DNA from 2 places in the Paenibacillus sp. FSL H7-0357 genome. Region 2 is predicted to be linked to the other one. Evidence: riboswitches for the same ligand, from Rfam matches in the RefSeq annotation. Region 2 holds a riboswitch; the other holds the start of a gene.

Region 1 (18,426 bases), 2.2 Mb from region 2:
TGATCCCCTGTGCGGCTTCAAGATGTTCGCCGCCCTTGAACAGAATCCCGAATTCAGCCGCGCGTCCCGATCCGGCCATAATGGAGGTTGGTGTAGCCAGACCCAGTGCACAAGGACAGGCGATGACCAGTACAGCGATGGCTTTCTCCAGTGCATCGGCGAACTGGCCCGGCGCTCCCCAGATATACCAGACTCCAAAGGTTACAGCTGCAATTACGACCACTATCGGCACAAAGATGCCGGAAATCACATCGGCAATCCGCTGAATCGGAGCCTTGGAGCCTTGCGCTTCCTCCACTACTCTGATGATTTGCGCCAAGGCGGTGTCACGGCCAACTTTGAGTGCCTTAATCTTCAGCATTCCGTTCTTGTTCAGTGTTGCCCCAATGACAGTATCTCCCGGCTTCTTCTCCACCGGAATGCTCTCGCCTGTCAGCATGGATTCATCCACAGATGACAGCCCTTCAACGACCTCGCCGTCTACCGGCACCTTCGTTCCCGGCTTAACCAGCACAATATCTCCCGGAATGACCTCTTCCACAGAAATACTGAGCTCAACACCGTCACGGATGACCAGCGCCGTCTTAGCCTGAAGGCCCATCAGGCTTTTAATGGCGTCGGAGGAACGGCCCTTGGCCAGTGCTTCGAACCATTTGCCGACTAGAATCAGCGTAATCAGAATCGCGCTGGTCTCGTAATATAATTCCACCGAATGGCTCATGCCTGCCATCGACAAGGAATCTATCGTCAGGTACAGACTATAGAAATAAGCAGCCGAGGTGCCCAGAACAACCAGCACATCCATATTGGCACTGCCGTTCTTCAGCGCCTTATAGGCGCTGACATAGAACTGCCAGCCGATAATGAACTGCACAGGGGTCGCCAGTACAAGCTGGAACCAGGGGTTCATCAGTATATCCGGTGCCGGAATCCATGAAGTGAAGGAGAAATGCGCCGCCATCGCCCAGAGCAGGGGAAAAGACAGAACTGCGGAAATGATCCATTTATTCCGCTTGCGCACAATTTCCTGGCTGCGCTGATCGGCCGTGTCCTTGCGGTCCTGTTTCAGCGCAGCCTTATATCCGATGCTGCTTACTTTCTCAATGATCTCAGCCGTGCTGATGTTTCCGGGTGTATATTCCACATGCGCCGTCTCCAGGGCCAGATTCACATTGACCGCCGCGATTCCGGGCATGCGCCCAAGCACCTTCTCAATCCTTGCCGAGCAAGCGGCACAGGTCATTCCTGTAATATCAAAATCTGCCGACTCCTTCAGCGTATCGTATCCCAGCGAGCGGATCTTCTCTTCAATTTGCGGCAATCCCGCTACCGCTGGATCAAAGCCCACTGTTGCTTGCTCCAGTGCCAGGTTAACGTTGGCCCGCGATACCCCCTCCATCCGGGACAGCCCCTTCTCGATCCGGGCCGCGCAAGCCGAGCAAGTCATGCCGGTAATCTGCAGCGTTGTCTGCTGCAGGCCGGATTCTGTCGTCTTCTCCACGATCTCCGCGCCTCCTCATACCCCTTAGGGGTATATTAATGTGTAAAAGAAAAGGCTGAAGCCTACGGAACCTGCAAAGTTCCCCGCCCCAAGCCTCATATTCATTCATCCGACTTAAACCACGTCGTATCCCTGGTCCTCAATTGCTGTCTTAATCGCACTAAGGCTTACCTTGTTCTCATCGTATTCAACAGCGACAGTCTTCGCAGGCAGGTCGACTTTGGCGGCAGCGCCAAGACCGCTTACGGCTTTCTCCACAGCACTGACACAGTGACCGCAGGACATTCCTTCTACAGTTAACGTTACGTTTGACATATTAAAAACCTCCTAAAAGTTTTGTGAGCTTAACTTCATTGATTCTACTTCGTACAAAACTGTCTTCGAAAGCATACGCTTAGTTTTGTGAGCTTTACTTCATTGATTCTACTTCGTACAATCCTTATTTCATAAGCTTGTTAACCGTGATCAGCAGCTCGTCAATAACCTCATGCTCACCGGCTTCAATGCGCTCAATAATACAGCTCTTCATATGTCCTTCAAGCAGCAGCTTTCCGACACCGTTCAACGCAGCCTGTACTGCCGCGAGCTGGTTAAGCACATCGTCACAGTAGGTATCCCGTTCGATCATGCCCTTGATGCCGCGGATCTGCCCTTCAATCCGGTTGAGGCGGGTCGTGAGCCCATTCTTGAATTCCGGTGAATGGTGGCTCTTGCGTTCTCCGGGGGTATGACAACTGCTATCACATGATTCAGGAGACAGCTTCTCTTCTTTGGGCGCCATCTACGCACCTCCTTGTATCCTGGCTGCAATTTAAGTTTAATATACCCCCCATGGGTATGTCAAGGAAAAATAACCTTCCTAAAAAAAGGTATTTTGGCGAAGCATAACGAATGAAAGACTCAGGAATCCAATTATTTCATATTTTCCATTCTTGAACAGAGGCAGGTAGGGTAATGGTTTACGATGGCATCATTCTTGGTCTAATTGTAGGGTTCTTCCGGGGCGGTTTAAGACACGGCCTTGTCCAGTTCAGCAACATCCGGCTCAAGGCAGGATGGATCTTCCCGCTGCTACTGGTATTCCAATTTTTTATGTATTATATTCAGGAGCGGTCGTCCACTGTAGCCGCAGCCAGCGGTTATATCTTTACCGCTGTGTATGTGGTTGGGCTGATTTTTTTATGGTTGAACCGGCACAACAAAGGATTCTGGCTCATTATGACGGGTGTATTCCTTAACTTCCTGGTTATGCTCGTCAACGGAGGGAGAATGCCGGTATCCTTTGAAGCGGCTTCTGTACTCGATCCGGTTTATCTGGAGATGCTGCAGAGCGGCGATGTGGTGACCAAGCACTATCTGCTTGACGCCTCAACACGCCTGCCGTTTCTTGGCGATATCATCCCCCTGTCCAGCCCTTATCCGCGTACCCAGGCGATCAGCATCGGAGATGTAGTGATGAATCTCGGGATTTTCCTCTACATTCTGTCGATAATGACACCGGCCGCTGCAGACCTGAAAACATTGCCCAAAGTACAGGGATAAGCCGTTAACCAAGTGAAAGGAGGAGTTCCCATGAATAAGAAACTGGAAGGCATCAAATATTCCCGTCTTGCGATCAATGCTATTATTGTAGCTTCCGTAGTTATCGCTCTTACTTCGGGTTTCAGAATCGGCGGACACTAATTCCTCCACAAGAAGCAGGCTGAAAACAGCCTGCTTCTTTGCAAATTACTATTCATTTATCCCTAAAACCATTATTATGTACACAGGCACATTTTGTTAATAAAGAGGGGTAATCATGACCAAGCTTAAAACGTTTGCAGGCAAGATTAATTCAGGCCATGTCTATGCACTGCTCATATCCCTTCTGGGAGTAGCGCTTTTCACGTATAGCAATCATTTGGAATTTCTGCAGTATCCGACCCCAAGGTGGGTATGGATTTATGCGCTTACCGGAGCCAGTTTAATACTCACCTTTTCCCTGGTGCAGCTTCCTCCGGAGGGCAACGAACTGACCATGGAATCAGCGGTATATTTGGCCTGCATTTTTGTCTTTGGCGGCTCTACCACTTTGACTGTTCTTCTTCTCAACTGCCTGATCTTTTTCTTTTTTGACACAAGCACCAGCTGGTGGAAACACCTGACGAATTTCTCGATTTACTCCATTATGATCTGTCTTTCTTCCTACACCTTTGATTTGTTTGGAGGACATCCCGGACCGCTGATCAATGACGAACTGCCGGCTTATCTGATGACACTTGCGGTCTATTTTATAGGTAACACCCTCTTGATCGGACTATATTACTACATTATATATAAAGGCACACTTTATGAGACGATTAAGGATATTATAAAAGATTCTTTCGTCGTTTATCTGTGCACATTGGTTCTTTCTCTGGTTCTCGTTGTACTGATCGTCCATAACAGCTTTTTCGGGCTTGTCCTATTCTTGTGCCTGAGCACGCTGCTCTGCTACTCCTTCAAGAGATTGTTCTCCATGTACCGCAGCATTGAGGAACGGGCCAACACCGATCAGCGGACCGGGCTATTCAATCACAGCTACTTTGAGGAAGCTTTGGAACAGGAAATCCAGAAATCAAGGGCATCGGGCGTTCCGCTTTCGCTCGCCATGATCGACCTTGACGACTTCAAGAAATATAATGACCATTTCGGCCATCTGCAGGGGGACAAGCTGATCGCATTTGTCGGTGAGACGCTTAAGAGCGAAGCCCAGCAGCATGGGATTATTGCCGCCCGCTATGGCGGTGAGGAATTTACGCTGCTCATGCCGGCCTACGATATCCTGCAAGCCCGTGTTTACATCGACCAGCTGCGCAAAAAGCTGAACAACAGCCGGTTTGACGGCGTTGAAATTTTCCCGCTTGGCTGCCTCGCCTTTTCCGCCGGCATTGCCTCCTGCACCAGCGATATCCACGATAAATCACAGCTCGTCGACCAGGCCGACCAGGCTCTCTACTATTCCAAGCGCCAGGGCAAGAATACAGTGCATACGTATGGAGCATACTCCTCACTGGAGCAGGAGCTTGACTTCAGCCAGGATGTACGCGACATCGAGCAGCAGCTGAACCTGTTTATGTATAAGGATATGGAGACCTTCCGCCACTCCAAACGCGTATTCCGCTATGCGATGGATATCAGTGAGCTGCTCGACATCGACGCCCTTTCCAAAAGACACTTCACACTCGGCGCGCTGATCCATGATATCGGCAAGCTGGAAATTCCGTGGGGCATCCTCAACAAGAAAGACAAGCTGGAGCCTGAGGAGTGGGAAATGGTCAAGTGGCATGTCACCTGGGGCAAAAAAATGGCGCTCACCAACGACAAATTCAAGGATCTCGCCCCCTACATCGAGCTGCATCATGAACGGTATGACGGCAAGGGATATCCCTACGGGTTTAAGGGTGAGGAAATTCCCCGCTTATGCCGGATGCTGACCATTATCGATTCCTTTGACGCCATGACTACGGAAAGGCCCTACCAGCCAACCAAGTCCGTGGAGGAGGCGATCATTGAGCTGAGAGCTTGTGCGGGAAGCCAATTCGACCCTGAACTGACTGAATTTTTCATTACCTATATTGAAGCCAGAGAGCTTAGCGCCGGAGATGCAGCTATATAGCTGCAGAGTTCCCCGGCCGTAGCTCTTTTTTTTGTTCCCTCGTCTAGAAGCCCCCAATCCTGACCACAATACAAAAAGCTATATTTTAATTACTTAATTCCCCGCTAAAAAAATAACTCTTGCTCCCCTATTCAAATTTGAATATAATGAGTTCTGTTTCCACTTGCCGTTTTTCCTTAAGGAAATCAATAACTTTACAAAAAGGAGCCTGCGAAGCATGCACACTAAAGAAAGCAATCTCAAACTTGTAGTTGTCGGTCTGCTGCTTGGTATTCTAATGTCCGCTATGGACAATACCATTGTTGCCTCAGCTATGGGTACTATTGTTTCCGATCTTGGCGGACTCGATAAAATTGTCTGGGTCACCTCGGCTTATATGGTCATGGTCATGGCCGGAACGCCGATCTTCGGCAAGCTGTCCGATATGTACGGGCGCAAACGTTTCTTCATTTTTGGCCTCGTCGTGTTTCTGGCCGGCTCAGCACTCTGCGGGATCGCAACCAGCATCACGCAGCTTAGCATCTACCGCGCTATTCAAGGCGTGGGCGGCGGCGCACTTATGCCAATCGCCTTCACTATCGTATTTGATATTTATCCGCCGCAAAAAAGAGGCAAGCTGACCGGACTTTTCGGTGCCGTCTTCGGCATCTCCAGCGTAATCGGCCCTTTGCTCGGAGCATACATTACTGAGTATGTAGGCTGGCAGTGGATCTTCTATATCAACCTGCCGATCGGCATTGTCGCTTTTATTCTGATCTCTATGTTCTATAAGGAATCCGTCTCCCATGCCAAGCAGCGGATCGACTGGGGTGGAGCTTTTACCCTTGTAGGCTCCGTCATCTGCCTGATGTTCGCCCTTGAGCTGGGCGGCAATGAATATGCCTGGGACTCCACGGTCATCCTTGGCTTATTCGCCGGCTTCGCAGTACTGCTGATTGCGTTCCTCTTTATAGAACGGACAGCAGCCGAACCGATTATATCCTTCGCCATGTTCCGCAAGAAGCTGTTTGCAACGAGCAGCATCATCGGTTTATTCTACGGCTCGGCCTTTATCGTAGCTACCGTGTATATCCCGATTTATGTACAGGGTGTATATGGTGGTTCCGCCACCAACTCGGGACTGATTCTAATGCCGATGATGATCGGCACGGTAATCGGCAGCCAGACCGGGGGGCTGCTCACCACCAAAACCAGCTTCCGCAATATTATGATGCTGTCAGCCGTTTTCTTTGTGGCAGGCGTCTTCTCCCTAAGCACCTTGTCGCCGGATACTTCCCGCCTGCTGCTTAATGTATTTATGGCCCTGACCGGCTTCGGTGTAGGCTTCTCCTTCTCCGTGCTCAGCATGTCCTCGATTCATCATTTCGAGATGCGCCAGCGCGGTTCCGCTACTTCTACCAGTACCTTCATGCGTTCTCTGGGCATGACGCTGGGCATTACCATCTTCGGAATTATCCAGCGCAACGGATTCACAAGCAGCCTTACTGATGCCTTTGGCGGTGGTGCCGAAGCTTCCTCGTTCGGCGATCCACGCGCCGCCCTGACACCGGAAGCCAGAGCACAAATTCCGGCTCCGGTACTGGAGAAGATTACGGGCGCATTGTCCAGCTCCATTGCCCACACCTTTATGTGGGCGCTGATTCCGGCGGTGCTGGGTCTGGCCTTTGTACTGCTGATGCCTAAAGACCGGCTCACCGATCACAGTAAGGAAACTCAGCCTTCGGGCGGAAGAGGGTAAGCGGAAATGTCCATGAAGATGGTCATTCTCGGGCTGCTGCTGGAGAAGGACAGGCATCCCTATGAGATTACACTCGTAATGAAAGAGCGCATGTATGACCGGATGATAAAGCTGCAGATGGGGTCGCTGTACTACGCCGTTGATAAACTGGCACAGGAGGGACATATCGAAGCTGTTGAGACCATCTCCAGCAACGACCGCCCGGATAAAACCATCTACCGGATTTCCGATAAGGGCAAAGCCCTGTTCGAACAGCTTGTCATTCAGCAGATCAAGAAGACCGATGAGGTCTTTCACCCGCTGTACATGGCTCTTGTGCTCTCGCGGCACATCGATCAGGGCAAGGTGGAGAAGCTGCTGCAGGAGCGGATACGCGAAGTTGAGCATCAGGTCAATTATGCTTATCAGGTGTACGAGGAGCATATCTCCATCGTCCCCCGGTCCGCGCTGCACTTGATGTACGGCAGATATGAGCATAGCCTCACTGAGCTGAAGTGGCTTAAGCGGCTCTATGACGACGTAGCCGCCCGCAAGCTCAGTGACATTGGAACACCGCTCGATTTGCAATAAACGTTATACACTGGAGGCCCTCAGGGGCCTCTTTGCTGTTTAACACCGGTCTAAACCGTTTATTAACGAGCAACTGCAGCTGAACACCAGGCGGATATATAGGGCAACTCCGCCAATGTGGATCCGATTCCGCTGGAAGACCTGAAGCTGGAGAAAGAAGAAGAGAAGGATAAAGAGGGCACGAAACACCGCTCCTCCAGCGACAAAAAATACCATACCGGTTTCTAAAGGTGTACAATATCCAGTATAACGTTAATCCTATTTCACGGAGGGATATTATTGCTGAAAACGCTGCCACTGCATACGCACGGGATTCCAGCCAGCCGCATTGCTCTGGGCTGCATGGGACTGGGCGGAGGCTGGGACCATGAGCCGATCACTGCCGAGAATGTCAGACAGGGACATGAGGCTGTTGAGGCTGCACTGTCTATCGGAATCAACTTTTTTGATCATGCAGATATCTATACCCGCGGAAAAGCGGAGAAGGTATTCGGACAGCTCTTCAAAGACCGCCCCGGACTGCGGGAAGAGATTATTATCCAGTCCAAATGCGGCATCAAGCTGATTGAGCCAGGCGATACCTCTAACAGCTTCGACCTCTCCGGGGAGCATGTTCTGAAGAGTGTCGACGGAACCCTCTCCCGGCTGGGCACGGAATATATTGATATTCTGCTGCTGCACCGTCCCGATCCGCTTATGGACCCTGAAGAAGTAGCTGAAGCGCTGCATAAACTCAAAGCGGCGGGAAAGGTGCGTCACTTCGGCGTATCCAACATGAGTGCCGCCCAGATCCGGCTGCTGGAGCATTATTGTGACGAACCGTTCGTCGTGAACCAGCTGCACATGAGTCTGGCCAAAATAAGCTGGCTGGATGCCATGGTCAGCGTAAACCGTGAACCCTGGAAAGACATCACCTTTCCCGAAGGTACCCTCGAATACTGCAGGACGCAGAACATCCAGCTGCAGGCGTGGGGTCCGCTGGCCCAAGGCTTATTCAGCGGCCGTTCACTTACAGGCCAGCCTGAGAGTGTCGTGAACACGGCGGCTATGGTCCAAACACTCGCCGAACAGAAGAACACTACCCCTGAAGTGATTGTCCTGTCTTGGCTGATGACTCATCCTGCGGCCATCCAGCCGGTAATCGGGACGGTGAATCCGCAGCGGATCGCCGCCTGCGCGGGTGCGGACAAGCTGGAGCTTACGCGCAAGGAATGGTACGACCTGTATGTCAGCTCGCGCGGCGAGAAGCTGCCGTAAGCCTCATATCCTCATTCGCATACCAAAAGGAGCGTCATCTCCGGTTCATGAAGCCGGAGATGACGCTCCTTTTATGTTCTATTCCTGATTCTAATTATTCTTCACCTGCTCAAAGTTGTTCTTGAAGGTGAAGTTAACCGATTTGCCTTGCAGACTGTCATTATCAAAGCCGAGACCCGTATCATCAACAAAAGTCACGTTATAGGCCAGATGCATCGTCTTCTTGGCAGGAAGAATCAGGTTCGGGAGGTTGGCATCCCGGCCTGCCCCGCTGTTGTACAAATCCTTAAGTGAACCTACATAAGCATCGGAAACGCTGACCAGTACAGTCTGGCCGTTATTGTCTACGCGGTATGTCCAGTCGAGCACGGCTTCTCTGGCAATCGCGAAGGCTTCCTGTCCGTTGCGTGCCAGTGCCTTCAGGAAGGAAGGACCGTTAATCAACGATTTGAACAGCCGGTCTGCAGCTTCGTTCACCTCATTGAGCGCATCGGCATTAAGAGTGACGCCGCCTGGTGCAGCCAAAGCGGCTACAGTGACTACCGCTTGCTCACCGAATGCGAGCGCATCGGCCTGCTGTGCAGGTGTTCCTTCCGGGATGGCAATCAGATCGGTCAGTTTGGCATCCAGCGTCCCGGTATTCTTGATCAGCATGGCTCGGGTGTGGGTATCTTTCGGTGCCCACAATCCTGTTCCCATACGTCCGGCATCGGAGTCAGCCGTATAGAACATCGGGCCTTCAACCGGCACGTCATTGCGGTGAGTACTTAAGGACAACGTACCGGAAGCAAAGGTGTTGCCGGTGTTTTGGGCGGAGCTGGTGAACAAGGCATACGTGCCTCCACCAATGGCGGCGCAGAGCAGCACCACGGAGGAAAATGCGGCAATCAGCATTTTTTTCTTTTTCATCATTGAAGTAAGCTCTCCTTATTAAAAAAGGGGGGACACCCCCCCTTTTTATTTGATTTTTAGCTATAGATCCGTTCGTTATAGTGCTTAGTTATTTTTAGTCTGCTCTGCATCTACTTTAATGGAGGCTGTACCCGACTTGCCTTGGTAGCTGTTGTCAGCTGCTTTCGGGAACTCAGCTTTGACATAAATCGTCTCCGATCCGCCCACAGCAAGCACACGGTCGGCAACGGTAAGCGGTACCGTTCCAGCCGCATCAGAGTATGCGGTAATGACCAGCGGGGTTGCTCCGCCGCCGAGGTCGCCGCCTACAGCCAGCGAGAGATCATAACGCAGCTCAAGCGTTCCTTTGTTGCTAACTACTACAGGTTGGATCTCAGAATCTCCCGGAGCCCAATTTGTGATGTTGAAATATTTCTGCTGAGCTTCATCCTTCTTATCCAGTTCAATCTTGAGCGTGCCAGCAGCAAACGTATTGCCTGTATTCTGTGCGGAACTCGTAAAGATAGCGAAGGATCCCCCGGCAATTAATGTTGCCCCCAGTGCTGTAGTCGCCATTGCCATTGCCATCGTTTTTTTGAGATTTGCCATTGTTATTTGTCTCCTCCTGGATCTCCATGAATGGAGTATGTTATGAATTATTTATTGAATCTTCCCTAACCACGTTAGGAGAAGCATCAACCGTTCGTAACAGGCGGGGATTCTCCGGGCGCAAGCTGCACCTCTACAGGATCCTCCATGCGCATGATCGATTTGAAGATTGTAATAAGGGAAGAGATGACCAGAAAAATCCCCGGAATAACCATTACGACAATAATCCCGGCGGTCGATTTTACCCAGTTCATGAAATATCCCAGAAACGGAACGGTAAAGTCCGCGTACTGTGCAACAACATTACTTGAAGGAATAGGATCTGCATCCTGCGCATCGTTATTGTCGCCTTTGGTGATATACTGGGTGTTTTCTCCCGAGCCGAGCACGCTGACAATGCGGTGGGTAATCAGGCTGTTTGATCCATCCAGAGCTTTGTAAGTGATTACATCTCCTGGTTTAAAAGATCCCTGACTCTGTTCACTCACCGGTTTGACGGCAATGACAGCCCCCGTCTGAATTCCGGGCTCCATGGAGCCGGAGAGCACCGTTAGAATTTCCTTGCCCAGAATCTTGGGCGTTCCGCCATTCATCCGGCTAGTGATTGCAGATACCAGCGTAAGTAGAAAAATGAGAATTAACGCATACATCAATAGGTTACGAGTCCATTTAAGTATCACTGGAGAGCACCGCCTTGTTTAGAATACGCCTTGCTTTTCGCCTATTTTTACCGTTATGCTGTCAGGATTCGCGTCCGGGGCAGGGGCTTCAGGCTCAGCAGTCTTATCAGGCTTTGCTTGCTCCTCAGCTTCGAGCTTCGCTTTCTCCTCGGCTTCGAGTTTCGTCTTCTTCTCAGCCTCGAGTTTCGCTTTCTCCTCAGCTTCGAGCTTCGCCTTCTTCTCAGCCTCGAGTTTCGCTTTCTCCTCGGCTTCGAGCTTCGCCTTTTCTTCCGCTTCGAGCTTCGCCTTCTTCTCAGCCTCGAGTTTCGCTTTCTCCTCGGCTTCGAGCTTCGCCTTTTCTTCCGCTTCGAGCTTCGCCTTCTTCTCAGCCTCTTTCAGTCCTTGGATCACGTCAGCGGCCTCTGTATGCATCAACGAGGTTTCGTCCGCATAACTCCTAGCCTGTTCGGCCGCGGTCGATGCCTGATGATAGGCTGCCTGCACATAAGCGTCCACTCTTCTGATGGAGCTTAGCTTTCTAACCATCTCCTGAAATTCGCCCAGCGTTAGATTGGCTTGGCTGAGCAATTGTTCGAATACCGGGATATCGTTATTTTGTGCGGCTGTTAATTGATTAAAATCGACCTCATATGGAGAAAGTCTCTGGTTCACTTCATTGACTTGCTGCTCCAGCTCTAATTGCGAGCGTGTTAGATAGCCTTGAAGCTCAGCTAAAAAAGCAGCCGCGCCGGCCGCAGCCTCACGCGTTTGTGCAGCAGCCTCTTGAATACCTCCAATACGTCCCTCTGCGGTCTCCGAGTCCGTATTCTTATCCGTTATCTCCGCTAGCACCTCTCTCGCCGCTTCACGCTGCTGGACCGCAAGCTTCATCGCTTCGCTGGCTTGGTTGGCAATGTGATCGACCGTGCTTGGAAACACAAATGCTGTGGTGATATTGGATGATTCGGTTGCTGCGACGTTAGTCAGCAATGCATACGTGGGCGTTGTAATTTGGCCGATGCCATAAGCCGAAATCACTACGATCCCTGCAATTTGGGGAAGCGTATACCGACGGATGTTTCTATTCCGGGAAGAACGTGAAAGCCTCACAGGAGCCTCTCCTTTAGCTGCTTGCAATTTCCTGCAAACAAGGTAATCTATTAACACCCAGCCTTTATGACGAACGATTTTTGTTCGTTATTAAGAACCATGACGTAAGTATATGCCATTACTCCTACAAATCAAAAATCTCATTTTGTTGCAATATTCTTAATAAAGAACGATTTATAGTTAAAATTCTGCTTTTAGCTTCATTTTCCTCAGCTTATCGTACTTTTTAACGAACGTTTTCGTATGAAAAATCTAAATGATACCGTAGAGGGAATAAAAATAATGGGGATGTGGAGTGGAAACGACATAAAAGGGGGATCATTCATACCGGAACTGATTCTATAGTGCTTTGTCCGTCTTCCGGTTATTTGTTATACTGTAACAAAAAGTACGGAGGGGCGTTTTTATCGTGCCAGATAATATGGGAAGTCGCATCCACCATCTCCGTCTGGAAAAAGGCTTGTCTCTTTCGGAGCTTGCGGATAAGGCTGATGTGGCGAAATCATACTTAAGCAATGTGGAAAGAAATATACAATCTAACCCCTCTATTCAATTTATTGAAAAAATCGCTGACGCACTTCAGGTATCCATTCATGCGCTGCTTTACGGCGAGCCTTCCGATGTGCAGGAGTCACCTCTGGATGGAGAATGGTCCCGGCTCGTACTGGAAGCTATGGCTTCGGGTATAAGCAAGCGGGAATTCAAAGAGTTCTTGGACTATCAAAAATGGCGGTTGGAGCAGAAGGATTCCTGATTCATGCAGGTTCCTTCTACTGCCGGTCATACAGAAAGGGCACAGCGGAGAGATCCGCTGTGCCCTTTCTGTATGTACAAAAACTTTTAACAACCAACTGCTACATCGCCTGCAAAGTCTTCTCATTAAAAAATTGGCGGATTTCATCCGCTTTGATGCCCGCCTGCTTAGCCGACATCAGCAAATAGACCCATTCTAAATCCAGATCAACTGTCTGCAGTTCTCCGTTGTTCCCCTGGTTGGACTTATCCAAGAAATCTCCTCCTAAGATTACGCGTCCCCAGGCAGTCCGGCCGTCGTAGTATTTCTACATTAGACCCGAGACTTTGTGCCCCTGTCTTTCGGCAGGTTTACCCTTTACTGGATCCTTTACATGAAAGGATCTGGTTAGAAATTCATGAAACCGTTATCCGCAATAACATTATACAATATCTTACACGAAAAGTGTGTCGATTTATGGGAATATTGTATAATTAGAAACGGAAAATAATTGATTATTTTGCCAACTGCTTGTACGAATTACTCGATAATCCCAAAAAATTGTAGAACAAGCCTCTTTATCTATATATGTATATATGAAAACTGAAAACAACTTTTTTATTTCGTTCATTTCAATCACACCGCCGCATCATTTTCATATAGTTAAGAAACCAAACTTATAATAGTTCTGTATGAATTAGGCACTGAATCATACCGTTTTGCGAACGGATTCAACCAAAGTATGAATTGATTACCCGCCTTGAAAGTTGCACAATAAGATGAGGAATGAAACCGCAAACATCGAAGCTCCACAAGGGCGCCGGCGAAATTTTGGCGCGCGTGGAGTTCATCCGTTAGGAGGATGTATTCATGGCAGCCAAAGATCCCTATAACGAAACTGTGTGGAGCAAGTATTACGGACCCAATCTGGGTTACATCCAAGAGAAATATGAGCAATTTGTAAAAGATCCAACTTTAGTAGAGCATAATTACCGCGATCTCTTCACCCTTTCCGGCCCCCCTCCATTGGCTCCTGATGCCGAACAGGCACCGCTGCCTGTGGTTTCAGGAGATACTGAGTGGCTTAGAAAGGCCGTAAGGGCATCCAAGCTGATCGCCAATATCCGCATACATGGCCATATGGCCGCCAATATCGACCCGCTGGACCGGGGAAACAATCCGATGGCGAAATATTTGGAGTACGAAACCTATGATCTGACCCGCGAGGATTTAATGGCTATGCCCGCCTCGCTGATCTGGGAGAATGCCCCGAATGACGTTCATACTGCTTGGGATGCCGTTCACCGGATGCGCCAGGCCTACACGCAGACCATTGCCTATGAATTCGGGCATGTGCGTGACGAGCAGGAGCTGCGCTGGCTGAACAGCCAGGCGGAATCTACCAGCTCTCCCGCGCCTCTAAACAACACAGAGCGCAAAGAATTGCTGAAAAGGCTGATTCAGGTAGAGCAATTCGAAACTTTCCTTCATAAAACTTTTGTCGGCCAGAAACGCTTCAGCCTGGAAGGCAATGACGCCTTGGTGCCGATGCTGGATGAAATCGTGCGTGCTGCCGCTCATGACGGTGCGGAACATATCCTGATGGGTATGGCGCATCGCGGACGGCTTAACGTCCTGGCTCATATCCTGGGCAAACCTTATGATATTATTTTCTCGGAATTCCATCATTCGCCGAACAAGGAGCTGTTCCCTTCCGAAGGCTCCATGGGCATCAACTACGGCTGGACCGGTGATGTGAAATATCATCTCGGCGCTGACCGCGCCGTCCGTGAAGGAGAAACCGTCCGTACACGGATCACTCTGGCCAACAATCCGAGCCACTTGGAATTCGTCAATCCGGTGGTTGAGGGCTTCACGCGTGCGGCCCAGGAAGACCGCAGCACTCCGGGTCTGCCTAAGCTAAATACGAATAAAGCCATGGCTGTGCTGATGCATGGCGATGCTGCCTTCCCGGGTGAAGGCATCGTGGCCGAAACCCTTAATATCGGCAAGCTTAAAGGTTATCAGAACGGCGGTACAGTGCATATTATCGTCAATAACCGGATCGGATTCACGACGGAAAGTGAGGATTCCCGTTCTACCCACTATGCCAGTGACCTGGCTAAGGGTTATGAAATTCCGATTGTCCATGTCAATGCCGATGATCCGGAGGCTTGTATTGCCGCCGTCCGTCTGGCCAGCGCCTACCGCAATCTGTTCAAGAAGGATTTCGTGATTGACTTGATCGGCTATCGCCGCCATGGACATAATGAAATGGATGATCCGGAAACGACACAGCCGATTGTTTATGGTAAAGTGCGCAATCATCCTACTGTATACAAAGTGTACGCGGAACGGCTGCAGGAGGAGAGAGTTATCACGGCAGAAGACGTTACGGCAATGAACGCCGAAGCTGAAGGTGTACTGCAGCAAGCCTTTGATAAGATGAAGGAAGGCAAGCATAAGAACGCGGAGGCCAAAACCTCAGTTGCACTGGACAGCGCACCTACACCGAAGCGTCCTACAGCGGTTCCGCTTGACAACCTGCAGGAAATTAACCGGGAGCTGCTGTCGGTGCCGGACGGCTTCCAGGTCTATCCGAAGCTGGAGCGGATTCTGCAGCGCCGCAAAGACGCTTTGAATGATGGAGAACGTGTTGACTGGGCACTCGCAGAAGCCCTCGCCTTCGCTACGATTCTGAAGGATGGCACACCGATTCGTCTCAGCGGCCAGGACTCCCAGCGCGGCACCTTCGCGCACCGCCATCTGGTGCTGCATGACAGTGACACAGGGGCACTTTTCTCTCCGCTGCATCAGCTTAAGGACTCCAGCGCCTCCTTCGGGGTGTACAACAGTCCGTTGTCGGAAGCGTCGGTGCTCGGGTATGAATACGGCTATAACGTGTTTGCCCCGGAAACCTTTGTCATCTGGGAAGCGCAGTATGGTGATTTCGCCAACGCCGGACAGGTCATTATCGACCAGTTCATTGCTGCCGGACGCGCCAAATGGACCCAACGCAGCAACCTGGCGATTCTGCTGCCGCATGGCTACGAAGGCCAGGGGCCAGAGCATTCCAGCGGAAGGCTGGAACGGTTCTTGCAGCTGTCGGCTGAAGAGAACTGGACTGTAGCCAATCTGACCTGTGCGTCGCAGTATTTCCACCTGCTCCGCCGCCAGGCTGCCCTTTGCGGCAGATCGGATGCCCGCCCGCTGGTGGTCATGGCTCCGAAAAGCCTGATCCGCAACACACGCAGCACTTCCCCGGGAGCCGAACTGGCTTCGGGAAGCTTCCAGCCGGTCCTGCCGGAGCCGCTTCTGGGCAGCAAGCCCGGCGAGGTTAAACGACTGGTTGTCTGCAGTGGTAAGGTCGCTATCGACCTGCAGACTGAGCTGGATTCAGCCAAGGGGCAGGATTGGTCCTGGCTGCACATTCTTCGGCTGGAGCAGCTCTACCCGTTCCCGGAACGGGAACTGGCCGCTCATCTGAGCACCTTCCGCTCCCTGCAGGAAATCATCTGGGTACAAGAAGAACCTAAGAATATGGGCGGCTGGAGTTATGCCGAACCACGGCTGCGCGCCATCGCCCCGCAGAATGTCAAAGTACAGTATATCGGCCGTCCGGAACGTTCCAGCCCGGCCAGCGGTTACGCCGATGTGCATAGCTTTGAACAGCGGCGTATAGTTACGGAAGCCCTGAAACTAAATTCGCAAGTACAAGCGGCTGTACCGTCCTCCTGAAAGGGGACGGTGTCACGATAACGTTAACTATTATATTTGGGGAGGTAAGGGCCTGTGTCCGAAATTAAAGTACCCGATCTGGGCGAATCCATTTCCGAAGGAACGATCTACAAATGGCTGGTTAAAGAGGGCGATACTGTCGGCCAGGGGGATGTGCTTGCTGAGCTTGAAACCGACAAGGTCAATCTTGAAATCAGCGCGGAGGAGGACGGCGTCATCTCCTCCATCCTGCGCCAGGCCGGCGAGAATGTAGCCGTTGGCGAGGCTATCGGCGTGATCGGCAGCGCAGACGCTGCTGCCGGAAGTGCGCCGCAGGCCGCTGCGGGCGGCAAGCCCGAGGCGGCACCTGCTACAGGCAGCGTTGCACCTGCCGCTGCCGCACCTGTGGCAGCGCCTTCGGACGCTGCCGTTCCTGCCGCCGCACCCGAAGGTGCGGCAGGCAATGCGGCCCTGGCTTCGCCGGGGGCGCGCAAGCTCGCGCGGGAGCGGGGCATCGACCTCGGCGAGGTCAGTGCCCGCGACCCTATCGGCCGGATTGGCCAGGCCGATGTGAAGGACCATGGCGCAGCCGGCCCAGGGGCCGCTGTGCCCGTGTCTCCGGCGCCGCAGGCCAAGCCGGAGCCTGCCAAAGCTGCGGCGGGCAAAGCGCCGCAGCAAGAGGACGGCAAGGCCGTGGAGCGCAAGCGCATGTCGCGCAGACGGCTGACGATCGCCAGCCGCCTGGTCGAAGCGCAGCAGACCGCGGCCATGCTGACCACCTTCAACGAGGTGGACATGACCGCCATCCTCGACATCCGCAAGCGCCGCAAGGATGCCTTCAAAGAGAAGCATGAAGTCGGACTGGGCTTCATGTCCTTCTTCACCAAGGCTGTGATCGGCGCGCTCAAAGCCTATCCACTGCTGAATGCCGAGATCGACGGCGAAGATCTGCTGCTCAAGAAATATTATGACATCGGCATCGCCGTCGCTGCCAAGGAAGGGCTGGTTGTGCCGGTCGTCCGCGATGCGGACCGGCTCAGCTTCCCTGAGATCGAACGGCGGATCGGCGAGCTCGCCTCCAAAGCACGCGCCAATACGCTCAGCCTGCAGGAGCTGCAGGGCGGCACGTTCACCATTACCAATGGCGGCGTGTTCGGCTCACTCTTGTCCACGCCGATTCTCAATACGCCGCAGGTTGGTATTCTCGGCATGCACAAGATCCAGCTCCGTCCGATCGCCCTGGACGAAGAAAGAAGCGCCAACCGCCCGATGATGTACATCGCGCTTTCCTACGATCACCGCATCGTGGACGGCTCCGAAGCGGTAAGCTTCCTCGTCAAGGTCAAGGAACTGCTGGAGGATCCGGAAGCGTTGCTGCTGGAAGGGTAACCCTCCAGTAGCAGCCTTCACTCCTTCAGCCCATAGACAAACAGGCATCCGGAGAGCGAGCACGCCCAACCGGATGCCTGTTTTATTGTTATAACTGATGAATCGAATAAGCAATTATTTCCAGATTTATCTTGGTACAAAAGGTAACCCGTCAGAATTGCCTGCCTATAACCCTCCCTGGAGTAACTCCGCTGCCAGCTCCAGCAGCTGCTCCTTAGTCAACGTCCGGTTGCCGTAGGTACTAACTGTGTAATACGCATCCTGTTTCTCGTTGTACCAACTTAGGTAATGATAGCTTACATACGGCTTGACAACTCGGTTGTAGACAACCTCCCTGCCTGCTACCTCCAGCTTCTCCGCGGCAGCATCATCATCTTGCATAAATTGAACATAGCCGCCATACAGCGGGGTTGCACTAATACTAATGTTTGCTCCCTGCTTCGTATACACGCCTTCGAACCAGCCCGCTTTAGTCCACGGCAAGATCTTCATAAACAGATTCCGGTCGGTATTCTGCCTCGCCTCGGCAATCAACTCGTTAAGAGTCTGACGGTAAAGCGGATTACTACTGATCTCTGCATCGGATGGCCCTAGGGGAGAGATCTTTCCCTTTGT
Region 2 (13,338 bases):
TTTTTCGCGAGTGAGCGCAGCGCAGTCTCAACTACCTGCTGTGGAGTTGCTTTCTTCCCGACTGAAGCATCCTCTGTCCCCACGACGGTGAAGAAAGCTGTATCTGTAGAACCGGGGCAAAGTGCAAAGAACTGGACTCCACGGTCACGATTCTCCCACCATAATGCGTCTGTAAAGGACAAGACAAAAGCTTTGGTTGCCCCATACACAGCCATATAGGGGAGCGGCTGAAATCCTGCGGTGGACGATACATTGATCACAGTACCAGAGCTTCTGCGCAGCATATCCGGCAAGAATAAATGAGTCATATTTACGACGGCAGCAACATTCAACATAATCTCCTCATGCTGCCGCTGGCCTGAGATTTGCTCGAACCTCCCATGAGTGGCAAATCCGGCATTATTGACCAGCAGCTCAATCTCAAGTTTCAACAGCTGGCATTGCTGGAACAATTCGCTTGGTGCACTTGCTTCCGTAAGATCCATAGCTATGACTTTGACTTTGATGTTATAGCTTCTTTCGAGTTCCGCTGCCAAGTCATCGAGTTTGTTCTTAGATCTGGCTACGAGAACCAGATGGCTTCCTTGTTTAGCCAGCTGTATTGCAAATTGTTCGCCAATGCCGGAAGAGGCACCTGTGACTAGCGACCATTTTCCTTGAATATTCATAAAATTACTCCTCCTATTAAAACGATGTATTCGTTAGGAAACGATGTTACCGATTGTGCGAAAAAAATTACTTTAAACGTAGTGCCCAAAGCAATATTAGCTTGTTAGTTGGTAACAGTGTTTCCTATTGAAATCATAGTAACCTGCTGGCTGGAGAAAGTCAAACCTTCTTTTTTTAAAATTTGCAAGAAGATATGTGCATGTATGATTGACTTTGTGGAATCGACTGTATAGAATGCGTGGTATATGATTGGAAACTGCGTTTCCCGAGAATAACAACATAACTAAAGAAGGCGATTAAGTTGAATGAACCTAATAATTTTGCTGACGCAAGCAATAGAAAGCTGACAACCTACCAGGAAGCCCGCTTACAGAACACAGCTAGTCTTCGTCAACTCGTAGTTGATGCAGCAGCCTTTATTCTTCAGGAAGAAGGGCCGGAAGCTGTCACCGTGCGAAAAGTAGCTCAGAAGATGGGTTGCTCGACCAAGATCATCTACAGTCTGTTTGCTAATAAAGAAGGTTTAGCCCAGCAATTATATCTGGAGGGCTGCAAAATACTCTCGAGCGAATTTGAGAGTGCTTCACAGTCAGAGGATCTGCAGCAGTATTTAATTAATCTGGCAGAAGTGTATTGGGAATTTGGCCAGCGCTATACCAGCTACTATAAATTGATGTTTGGGGGAGCATTTGCAGATTTCAAACCGGATGAGCAGAGCATGAAAGGCACTGTTACTGCTATGCGGCGCTTGTTGTCCGTGATTGTCAGCGCTAAAGAGCAAGGCCTAATTGCTGGTGATTCAAATGCGGAATTTATTGTAGGTACGATTTGGTCCTCTCTTCACGGAGTGATTCACCTGCACATAGGAGGACATTTGGGAAGTGTCGCAGCGTCGCACGCAGTGTATAAAGGAACGGTAGCTCTACTTGCAAACTCGCTGTTTGCACCTGCAGCCGCAGCCAAGCATTAAAGCAGGAGTAGTTAGTGAAATCCTTTATATAGGGCCTGGGTTCGAATCCTGAGAGTCTATAACACAATTAAACGGCAGAGATGCCGTTTTTTTGTTTCTAAATTTGTTTTAAATCTTTACAAATGTCGAAGAATGAGGCCTATTTCCGAAAAAAGGAAAAGGTATATAAGTAAGGGAGAACTAGGACTTATTAATTTAATAGGGATAAATTCCGATAAAGAAAGAGTCCTGTACAACTAAAGTCACACCTGCATACCCATAACGGGACAGAAAAACCGAGTTTGAAACAAAGGCAAATCCGTACGAAAGTCGGAGACGCAAAGCCACGGGTCTACTTCATCCAAAGGAGGATGTTAAGACAGCCGGGCCGCTCAAGGCACTTGGTTTTTTGGCGTGCCTACAAATAGCGCTGGGGGAGAGAAGTAAATGAGGTTTAGAAGGAAAGGGAAGTTTTCGCGGACGGTTGTGTCCGCAGTGGCGGTGAGTATGCTTGTGGGCCTGTTTAGCGGAGGCCTTAGCATGAAGCAGGTTTTGGCTGCCGGGACCGATCCGGGTAGAACGGACTATAACGTATCCGGCGACCAGATTGTATGGCTGGAAGCAGAGGCCGACGGGGTGAAGCAGGTTCACGCGATGAATCAGGCCAGTGGTGCCAGCACTGTTCTTACATCGGGTTCATCCGCCAAGGATGCGCCTTATGTGAGCGGCAACGTTGCAGTGTGGGCCGACAAAGGAACAGAGCAGGAGTCTTCACTGAACTGGGATATTTACACTGCCGATCTTGAGACGGGTACCCGAAGAAAGCTTAACAAACAGTCTGGCACATATGGCAATCCGACTACAGATGGAGTCGGTGTAGTCTGGTACGAGCGCAAAAATTACGGCAGCATGATCTATCATGATCTGGCTACGGGTGTTGAAGCCGACCTCGGCGAAGGACGTTTCCCGGTGCTGGCCGGCGGCAATGTGGTGTATAAGAATGCCCGTGACGGGGGGCTCAGTCTGCTCCATTTGAAAAGCGGGGCTACGCGTGCACTTGTTAGTTTGGGCGGAGCAAGCTATGTGGACTGGTTTGTTTTTAACGGCAGCGATGTGCTGTTTAAGCAAAAAAATGGGTCTTCCGAGAGCAAATATGTGATTTTGAATATCAAGGACCTAACTGCTCTGCCTGTGGATCTCACCGAGATGAAGCCTGGAGGAACCCAGTATGCCTTCATGTCGATAGGTGAAGGACAGGCAGTTTTTCAAGAGGAAAGGGACGGTGCTGCCACATTGCAGCAAGTGAACCTTACTACATATGCAGTGAAATCACTGCCAGCAATAGAGCCCGGAACGAAGCTGATCGGCATTACCGGGGATAAACTGCTTTACAGCAAGAAGGATGATTACATAGAGTCGATAGACCTGAAAGAAGGATCAACCCCTCCGAGTCCGGGAGCCACTCCAAGTCCAGGGGTAACCCCAACGCCAGGAACGACTCCAACTCCAGGGACAACCTCAACTCCAGGTGCAGTTCCAAATCCAGGCGCAGATCCGAGTCCGGGTGCAACCCCGGAAGTGAAGACCACTGTAGTGACCGGAGCCAAGGACAGTCAGGTTATCGGAAGTGCGGGAGGTACTTTGTCTGTACTGAATGGCTGGGCACGGCTGGAGATTGCAGCAGGAACCTTCCCTGACAATACCACTGTAAGCTTGGCCCAAGCTGAGCTGGAGAAAGAAGTACTGCTCGACGCAACAGGCAAAAAACTGCTGAAGGCAGGTTCTGCGTGGCAGGTGCAAGCGAGTGCTCCGTTCCTGATGCCGGCCAAGCTGACGGTAGGGTACCCGAAGGAAGCGCCTTGGACGACAGGTCGTGAGAAGCTTGGAATCTATAGCAACGATCTGGCAAAAGGCATATGGAACTATATTGGCGGAGTGACTGCGGCGGAAGACGCCGTTGTTCAATCCAGAATTATAGCTTCCGGACTATATGCGGTAATGCTGCGCGGAGCTGAATTCACAGATATGTCAGGCCACTGGGCGCAGCAAGCTGTAGAGGTGCTGGGGGCTAGGGGGATTGTGAACGGGATGAACGGAACCGCTTATGCGCCAAAAGGGATCCTGACCCGGGCTGAATTCACCAAGTTGCTGGCAGCAACTCTTGGATTGCAGCCGCAGCGGCCGGAGACACCGGCTTTCCGTGATGTTTCAGCTGCGAACTGGTCCTACCCTTATGTGGAAGCAGCTGCAGCGGCAGGAATCGTAACGGGAGAAGGTGGACTTTTTCACGGCAATGATCCGCTGACCCGTGAACAGATGATGGTGATGCTGATGCGGGCAATAGACAGCACTATCGGCAGCCGGGCTTCTGCTGCTGAATCTGCCAAGCTTCAAGCCGAATTGGGCGGATATAAGGACAACGGCAGCGTTAGCAGTTGGGCAAGGGATTCTGTAGCTGCGGCGGTGGGCAAGAAGCTGGTGCAGGGTAACGGACAGCTTTTGAAGCCTAAAGATTCATCAACAAGAGCAGAAGCAGCGGTCGTGATGTACAAGCTGCTGGCTGAGCTGAATTTACTCTAACTTACAACGGATAGGAGATCAAATCATGAAATTCGGAGCGCTCAAAAGGAAGTGGCGCGGCGGCAGCATGAAGGCACGTTTTAACCTCATGCTTGCTTTGCTGTTGGTCATTTCTTATATTCCCATCCTTCCAGGTCTGGATAAGTTCATCTCTCCGGCTTATGCAGCTACCAATATGCGGATTGAACCCAGTGAACTTAACCCGGAATCGGGAAAATCGGTTAAAATCTCCTTCAGCTTCAACGCGGCCGACAACGGTCAGGAGTATCATAAAACGAATATCAGCCTCTGTACTCCGCAGCGGGACGGATCGTCCCCGCTCCTCGGGGATCTGATTAAGAGCGGTGAATATCCAACGAAGCTGAACGGCCAATATATCGTTCATGAGTATGAATGGGACGGGAAAATCGGCGGTGTACCGCTGGATGAAGGGCGCTATAACATCTGTATCTCCCCTGCCGAGTATAACGGTGTTGGCGTGTACTACGGGCAGATCGCCAGCTTTGAAATCCTTGGAGGCGATGAATTGCCTCCTCCGGCAGCTTTGCAGATCAAACCTGCTGCTGCAGGACAATCTGTGGTTTCAGGAACTGCTGAACCAGGGGCCCAGCTGGAAGTGGAACTTTATTATCCGTCCAATGGGGAAAAACGGCTGTACTCTAATATTGCTGTCAACAGCGCAGGCCAATGGAGTGAACAGATCGGGATAACGCTGGGCAAAGCCGTGCATATCACGGCAAGAGCGAAAGAGGAAGGTAAGTACTCGGGGGTTTCGGAGCCGCTCGCAGTGCTGCGTGCGCCTATGCCTGCATTTTCACTCAGCTGGGAGGCGCTGGCAGCCTATTATTATAAGCTGGATACTGTTCAGGCCATGCAGGAGAAGGCTCAGGACATTGCAGTATTGAACCAGTCTGCAACCTCTGCGGGAACAATCAGCGGCCTGACCTCCATTCTGCTGACCAATCCGCAAACCAGCCGGGCTATAAACAGCGGGGATCTGCCGCAGTTTACAGAAGCGGCACTTCAGGATCGGCTGCGGATTGTGAACCCGTCCGGACAGGCACCGGTTGATCCGGCCCGGGGAGATTTTGTCTACTCCAGTGATTCAATCTCGCTGCAGGCGTTGATGCCGCTGCAATTCGGCGTGAACTATTTAAGCCGTGACCCTTATACAGGTGTAAGTGGATTAGGGTGGCATCACAGCTATGAATGGAAGCTGACTGCGGTAGAAGACGGCAAGGTAGAAGTGATGAGCCCGGATGGCTCACGTTTTGAGTACGTACCTTTGTCGGGAGGAGAGTATCTGACACCGCGCGGCACGGACTGGACGCTGAGTGCTCCGTCAGCAGGGGCGTATACTCTATCATCACCTCAAGGCGATCTCTACCGGTTCAATGCAGAGGGGCTGCTACAGTCCATTACGGATTTGAACGGGAATAAGATCACATTTGCTTACCAGGGTACGAAGCTGGCAACGGTCAGTACAGCCGGGGCTTCTCTAAGCTTAAGCTACGACGGAGCAGGGAAACTGATGACTGCAAGTGATCCAACCGGCCGCCAAATGTCATTTCATTATCACCCGGCCACTGGAGACCTGATGTCGATTACTGATGTGGATGGGGCCACAACTAAGCTTACCTATGATAACAAACATCATGTGCTTAGTGTTACGGATGCCAAAGGGACCGCAACGATGAGTGTGACCTATGATGACCATCAACGCGTGACTGGCTTTACCGATTTTTACGGGCAGACGAGTTCATCCAGCTATGAAGGGCGTGTAGCTCCAGTAGTTCGGGGAGAGGTGTCGGAAGGCGGCGAGACTGGGATAAATCCTGCGAACGGACGGGATATTCCGGACTCGGATGAAGTGATTTTGTCCGGTACGATGCATAATCTTGCTCATGCACCTGCATACCGGCAGGTTGCCGGGCTGAAGCCGCTCATTGCTGACTATTTGGCGGGCAGCATCGGAGCCATCGAGAACAAACGGGATGCCTTCATTACTTCTGCGGTTGCCGCTCCAGGCGGGATTGCTGCCATCCAAAGTGCAATTGCGGCCAGCAGTACATCCCCGGCAGTTGTCAGTTCGGGTCATTTAAATCTTGAAGAAAGCGTAACATTCGGGTCGCCGAACAAGCCTGTGGTGCTGATCGTGGATGGTATGAATACGAACCGGGATATTACCGTGCGTGTGTACGGTACGCTGATTCTGAAGCAGGGACTTAATGCCAATACCAAGCTTGCACTGGATGTGCAGAAGGTTCAAGGCTTGTACGGCAATCTGTGGTCCGGCGGAACGATTCATCTCAACAATGATTCTTCCGTAACTGTGGGGGATACACTGCAAACGGGCAGTTTGACCTATAACAGCGGCGGGTTGACCATTGATGCGCAGCGGATATTGATTGCCGGAGACTTGTCCATTAACACTAGGGTGGAAATGAACATCGCCCAGGAGATGGTCGTTGGCGGAATCGTATCCAATAACCAGACGGCGAATCTAACCGTGTCCGGCGGCGATCTGTTCGTTCGTGACAACGTCAGTGTTAACAATAATCTGAATGTGCAGACGGGCGGTCTATTCGTCCTTGGCGGAGACATGACTCCGAACCAGACTCCTGTTGTTCATACGGGAGTGGGAGCAGGCAAGACCATTTTGACCTACTCGGAGAGCGGAGCAAGCGATGTGAATTCCGGGAATGCCAGAACGGTGAGTGCTGCCGGATTGGCCTCTTCCATCGCCACTACTGCGAATAAAACAACGTGGACCAATGCGCTTCATCAAGATACTGCTTATGTATGGAATAATAATTTTCAAGTCGTTCAGCGGCAAGCGGCGAATGGCTCGATCGTTAAATACAGCTATGACAGCAGTGACCGGGTAACCGCGATCACAGACGCTAACGGCAATAAAGAGAAATTGGCATATGACGAGCGCGGCAATGTTACTCAGCTGACTGATGAGAATGGTACTTCCGCCCTCACACGTTATAACGCCTTGAACCGTCCGGTTGAGAAGATCGATGCCCTCGGCAACCCTTCCACCTACGATTATGATACCGCAGGCAATCTTGTCACAAGTACGGATGCCCTCGGCAGCACTGTCACCATTGTCAGAGACAGTGCAGGGGTTCCGGTCTCCGTAACCGATGCTGAAGGGCATACCACAGCATATATCAATGATGCTGCCGGGTTCGCACAGGAAATTAAGGACCCGAGCGGATATACGACAGTGATTGAGCGTGATACCCTGCACCGCACCACCCAAGTGGCAGATGCCGATGGCAAGCTGCAAGGTGTCGAATATGACAAGAAGGACCGTGCCGTTTCCATAACCAACGCACTTGGCCAGACGAGCACGGTCACTTTTGACGCAAATGGCAATGTGGAAGAACAAACGGATGAAGCCGGGACAAAGACCGTCAGCTCTTACCAGGTATACCGGTTAAACGGCACGAAGGACGGACTTGAGCATAGTACCAGCAATACGTATGATGCGCTTGGCCGCGTGATAGAGCAAAAAGATAAGGCGGGTGAGACAACGGCTTACAGCTACGACAGTGTCGGACAAGTAAAGGAAGTTACCGATGCTGAAGGCGGGAAGAGCACTTATACCTACGACGATAACGGAAATATGCTCACCCGGAAGGATGCCAAGGGTAACCTCACCTCCTACACCTACAGTAAACGCAATGAACTGCTGAGTGTGACCGATCCACTGAATGCCAAGACGAGTTACCGTTATGATGCGGCTGGCAATACCATCAAAGAGACGGATGCACTGGGCAATAGCACCTATTATGACTACAATGCACTGGGACAACTGGTGAAGGTAACAGATGCGCTACGTGGGGTAACGGAATACCAGTACGACAAGAACGGCAATCAGATTGCCGTCATCGACCCTAATCATTCCATCTGGAAGACCAAATACGACAGCAGAGGTCTGGATGCAGGGACAATCAATCCGCTGAATGAGGAAACGGTCGTAACCCGCAATGCACGCGGACTAATGACCGGGTTCACCGATGCGGCAGGCCAGAAGACCACCTACGAATACGATGATTTGGGACGCAGTACACGGGTACGCAACGCGCTCGGGTACGAAACCTCATATGCTTATGATGCTCAAGGCAATGTAGAGAAGATCGTGGATGCGAATCAGCGTGAAACTGCTTTTATGTATGATCCGCTGGGCCGGTTAACAGATGTGAAGAATGCGGAGGGCAGCACCACCCATTACACCTATGACGCCTCCGGCAACTTGCTGGACAAAACCAATGCCCTGGGAGCAGTGACTTCCTATCACTACGATGCACTGAACCGGGTGATTGAATCAGTGAATCCGCTGCAGGAGAAGACCAGCCTTGCTTACGATAAGAACGGCAACCTGCAGAAGGTTACTGAACCGGACAGTAATACAACCGTGTATGCCTATAATAAAGGCAATCAAGTGGAGCAGATTAAGTACGGTAACGATCTTACTGTAAATTACAAATATGACCTCGCGGGACGCCGTGAGTTGATGACGGACAGTACCGGAAACACAAGATATACCTATGACGCACTTAACCGGCCAACGTCGGTCATTGATCCGGACGGCAATAACGTGCGTTATGAATGGACCGCAACCGGACAGCGCAGCAGAGTGATCTATCCGGATAACTCAGTGGTTAACTATGCGTACGATAAGCTGGACCGCATCAAGCAGGTGACGGATGCGCAGAACCAGACGACCAGCTATCAGTACGATGCAGGCGGCCGACTGACGGAGAAGCTGCTGCCAAACAACGGTCAAAGCACTTATACCTATGACGGGGTTGGACAACTGCTGGAGATGAAGCATCAGGCACCGGGCGGCGCGCTTCTGGAGCAGCTGACCTATGTCTACGATCCGGCAGGGAACAAAATACGCACGGAACGCCAGGAAGGCGGCAGCGATGAGGATAATCCGGCAGGCACACAGCGTCCGGCAGACGTCTCGGATTATGCGTACGATGCGCTGAACCAACTGGTTGAAGTGCAGAAGCAGAATGGTTCCAAGGTCGTTTACTCCTACGACACCGTAGGCAATCGTCTGGGCAAAGAAACAACTGAAGCCGGAATTACCACCTTGGAGAGCTACACCTACGATGCGGCCAACAAGCTGACCCATTACGAAAAAGGCAGCGACTACAAGGACTACGCCTACGATAAGCGCGGCAATTTGCTGGAAGTGAGCGGGATCGACAGCGAAACGGCTTTGAGCTTGTTCACGGCGAAGGGCAATGCGCAGAAGGTTACAGTGCCGGAAAGTGTCTATTCGGATAAGAAAGTAAAAGGACTGGAAGCAGGCGGGGCCGCAGACGCAAATGCAGATGCAGTTACCAATACAGATGCATTGTCGGAGCTGTTAGATCCGCTGTCATCGATTGCAAATCCATCCTTAAGTCCAGCAGGAACGATTCCAACCGATGATGGAGGAGCTTCATTATCCGGCCTGCCGGAAGCAGATCCTGAATCTGGCGTCACGGAAGAGGTGTACGGGGCAGACGAAGTCCTGAATCCTGACGCGCTGCTGAAGGTTGCGCAGGCAGCAGGCCCTCAAGTGCTGGAGAGCAACCGCTGGGATGCATCGAACCGGCTGATCGGGAACACCAACGCGTACGGCGATATCACCACATACAAGTATGACGGTGACGGGAACCGGGTCTCCATGCGGACTACCATCGGTGACGGTGCAATTCAGGATGCCTATCTCTCTAGCAATCCTGCCGGGAACCGGGATGGCTGGGAGCCGCAATATAAGAAGCGGCAGATTGATATTTATTTTACCAATGACATCACCATGAGCATTCCACAGCCTCTTATGGCAACCGGAGCTGACGGCCAGAACTGGAAGCAGTCCTACGTCTACGGAGCCGGTGAAGAACGGATCAGCATGAGTTATCTGGTCAGCGAAGATGAGAGCAACGATTGGGAACCGGCTGGTGGAGCCAGTGGTGCAGGAGCGGCGGCTGTAGCGCCGAAGACACTCTATTATCTGAGTGATGCACAGGGAAGCGTGATCGGACTGGAAGGCCAGGACGGCAGCATCTCGGCACGCTACCGCTACGACGAATTCGGCGTAGCCGAAAACCCGGAGAAATTCGACCTGAACTGGTCCGGTCCAGACAACTTGTTCGGCTACACCAGCCTGGGCTATGATTACTACAGCGGCTACTCCCATGCGCAGGCGCGGGATTTTGACTCTAGTATTGGCCGGTTTATGAGTGAGGATACTTATGAAGGGGATATTAATGATCCACAGACGTTGAACTTATATACGTATGTGGAGAATAATCCGTTGAGGTATACAGATCCTAGCGGACATGAGGCACTACCAAAAACTGTAGATGAAGTAATTAGAGATTTTAAGGTTATAACAGGCGGGGCAGCTAAAGGGGCTAAGAAAGGTTCAAAAACAGGGCTGATTGGCTCAGTTGTTAGTGCTTTTATAAGCGCGCTTTTTGCTGCAACTCCAGTAGGTGAAGATCAAGAATATATAAATACAAAGGTTGCAGAAAGTTTAAATATCTCTATTCTAAGTTTAGAAGAAGCAGAGGATATAAAAAAAAATACATCAAAAAATATAGTGTATAGATCGCTTAGTTCCTATGATGTCGGTAACCTAGTAGCTGGGAGAGGTATTCTTTCCAAACACACCCCTCCCCATCGAGAATGGTCTTTACTTGAGCACATACTAGATGGAAATAAGAAAGAAGATGGAAAAGATATATCTATGGGTTCTGATCCTTGGATAGCTACAACTAGAGAGTTGAGAATAGCTAATGAGCGATATAGAGGCAAGCATGGAATTGTTGTGATTGACTTAAATAAAGTTAGTTCAATTAAAAAGTCCGCACAATATGAATTTATGGGACTGTATGAACCATTTGGTGTTGAATATGCAGCTGAAATGGCAGAGAATGATAGTGAAGTATCAGTTTATAAATACATTCCAATAAGTGCGATTGTGGGGTGGATTCCATGACAAATGAAGCTGAATTAAGGAAGGACATATCATCGATTGTTCATAAAATTCTTATTTTGATTAGGAAAGACAGAATTATACCAAATGGAGAAATTTCAATGTTGATTGATTATTTGGATGATTTAAAAATATTCACTAAAGGGAGAGATGATATATCTAAAAAACTAGTATATGAATTATTTTATCTATATACAACTGTTATTAGCCAAATATCTTACAATAAAGATGTAGACATCAGCATTGTTACAGAATTATATATGAAGATTACTTCAGTTTTCAATGATGGCCTTTATCAATAAAAGACCACATGAGAGGAAACGGGACTGCGCCCTGTTTGTGAAACAGAGATTAAAACACCTACTAAGTTTAAGCAACCAGTCGTCGGAAATCTATCATACACAAGAAATTAAGTTTTTTTAACCTAAATAATCTTTAATTTTTGAGGGCCTTGAGGATATTAACTCCCAAGGCCTTTCCTTTTACCGCCCTGTGCCAGATCTTGAATCTGGCGTCACGGAAGAGGTGTACGGGGCAGACAAAGTCCTGAATCCTGACGCGCTGCTGAAGGTTGCGCAGGCAGCAGGCCCTCAAGTGCTGGAGAGCAACCGCTGGGATGCATCGAACCGGCTGATCGGGAACACCAACGCATACGGCGATATCACCACATACAAGTATGACGGTGACGGGAACCGGGTCTCCATGCGGACTACCATTGGTGACGGTGCAATTCAGGATGCCTATCTCTCAAGCAATCCTGCCGGGAACCGTGATGGCTGGGAGCCGCAATATAAGAAGCGGCAGATTGATATTTATTTTACCAATGACATCACCATGAGCATTCCACAGCCTCTTATGGCAACCGGAGCTGACGGCCAGAACTGGAAGCAGTCCTACGTCTACGGAGCCGGTGAAGAACGGATCAGCATGAGTTATCTGGTCAGCGAAGATGAGAGCAACGATTGGGAACCGGCTGGTGGAGCCAGTGGTGCAGGAGCGGCGGCTGTAGCGCCGAAGACACTCTATTATCTGAGTGATGCACAGGGAAGCGTGATCGGACTGGAAGGCCAGGACGGCAGCATCTCGGCACGCTACCGCTACGACGAATTCGGCGTAGCCGAAAACCCGGAGAAATTCGACCTGAACTGGTCCGGTCCAGACAACTTGTTCGGCTACACCAGCCTGGGCTATGATTACTACAGCGGCTATTCCCATGCACAGGCGCGGGATTTTGACTCTAGTATTGGCCGGTTTATTAGTGAGGATACGTATGAAGGGCAGATTGATAATCCGCTGAGTCAGAATCTTTATACGTATGTGGAGAACAACCCTTTAAGATATGTTGATCCCTCAGGAAATATAGCAATGGCGGCAGGAGGATTATATTTAATTCCTGGTGTTGGAGAGGTATTGGCTGTTGTTACTGGCGCAGGTATTGTAGTGTATGGAGGATACAAGATTTATCAGTGGGCTACTGCTCCAGAAGAGGCGCCTAATGTGTCGATTCCGAAAAAAATAGAACTTAAAGTAATTCCAGGTGGAAACAATACTAACAAACCAGATCCAAATCCTAAACCCAAAGCTCCACCTGTAAACCAACCCAATAACGATAAACAAAGAAAAGAACCAACGAAAATTTATCGGCTAGGAAGTGATAGTCCTTGGAATTTGACACCTAGGGCTACAGATGCGACTACAGGATTATCGTTCCAACTAACTCGTCCCACCTCTGGAGGTTTTATTGAAACAACAGTTGAACAAATAAATGCTACTGGAATACTTGTAGCCATTATTGATGGGCAGAACCATGTCTCGGTTGTACCTACAGATGGGAATCTTAAGTATTGGGCTTCTCAACGTCCAAATACTGGGGACCCCGCGAAAGATTCATATAATTATAATACTCAAGGAAGTTGGAATAGATACACAACCACTTTGTTAAATATCTTTGGTTCTTATAATAAATGGGTTCAAAAGAAAGGTGGACGATAAGAAATGGAAAAATACAGTGAGATGGATATATCAACCATGATTGAGAGACTAGATGAGTTACAAAATTCTCAACGAATAACAGAAGCAATAGATCTTCAAAAAGAATTAATTGAAAGAAGAGAGGATATTATCCCCT

What was found. Region 2 has a riboswitch for cyclic di-GMP ahead of H70357_RS11330 (S-layer homology domain-containing protein). Riboswitches for the same ligand answer to the same signal wherever they lie in the genome.
Region 1: another riboswitch for cyclic di-GMP. It lies ahead of H70357_RS34910 (anti-repressor SinI family protein); the one in region 2 lies ahead of H70357_RS11330 (S-layer homology domain-containing protein).

Annotation. Positions count from the first base shown of each region.
Region 1 covers NZ_CP009241.1:404,648-423,073, reverse strand. The annotation lists gene H70357_RS01890 (heavy metal translocating P-type ATPase) at 1-1,501, opposite strand, end outside; gene H70357_RS01885 (copper ion binding protein) at 1,616-1,816, opposite strand; gene H70357_RS01880 (metal-sensitive transcriptional regulator) at 1,941-2,282, opposite strand; gene H70357_RS01875 (DUF5317 domain-containing protein) at 2,456-3,043, shown strand; gene H70357_RS01870 (bifunctional diguanylate cyclase/phosphohydrolase) at 3,300-5,138, shown strand; gene H70357_RS01865 (MDR family MFS transporter) at 5,356-6,876, shown strand; gene H70357_RS01860 (PadR family transcriptional regulator) at 6,883-7,446, shown strand; gene H70357_RS01855 (aldo/keto reductase) at 7,726-8,703, shown strand; gene H70357_RS01850 (TasA family protein) at 8,794-9,615, opposite strand; gene H70357_RS34065 (TasA family protein) at 9,700-10,203, opposite strand; gene sipW (signal peptidase I SipW) at 10,290-10,883, opposite strand; gene H70357_RS34060 (hypothetical protein) at 10,902-11,972, opposite strand; gene H70357_RS01830 (helix-turn-helix domain-containing protein) at 12,394-12,726, shown strand; gene H70357_RS34910 (anti-repressor SinI family protein) at 12,827-12,979, opposite strand; cyclic di-GMP riboswitch class I at 13,007-13,091, opposite strand; gene H70357_RS01825 (2-oxoglutarate dehydrogenase E1 component) at 13,576-16,443, shown strand; gene odhB (2-oxoglutarate dehydrogenase complex dihydrolipoyllysine-residue succinyltransferase) at 16,498-17,811, shown strand; gene H70357_RS01815 (hypothetical protein) at 17,977-18,426, opposite strand, start outside.
Region 2 covers NZ_CP009241.1:2,625,252-2,638,589, forward strand. The annotation lists gene H70357_RS11320 (SDR family NAD(P)-dependent oxidoreductase) at 1-668, opposite strand, end outside; gene H70357_RS11325 (TetR/AcrR family transcriptional regulator) at 971-1,639, shown strand; cyclic di-GMP riboswitch class I at 1,921-2,014, shown strand; gene H70357_RS11330 (S-layer homology domain-containing protein) at 2,159-4,198, shown strand; gene H70357_RS11335 (DUF6531 domain-containing protein) at 4,224-11,213, shown strand; gene H70357_RS11340 (hypothetical protein) at 11,210-11,512, shown strand; gene H70357_RS36600 (RHS repeat domain-containing protein) at 11,736-13,202, shown strand; gene H70357_RS11350 (hypothetical protein) at 13,206-13,338, shown strand, end outside.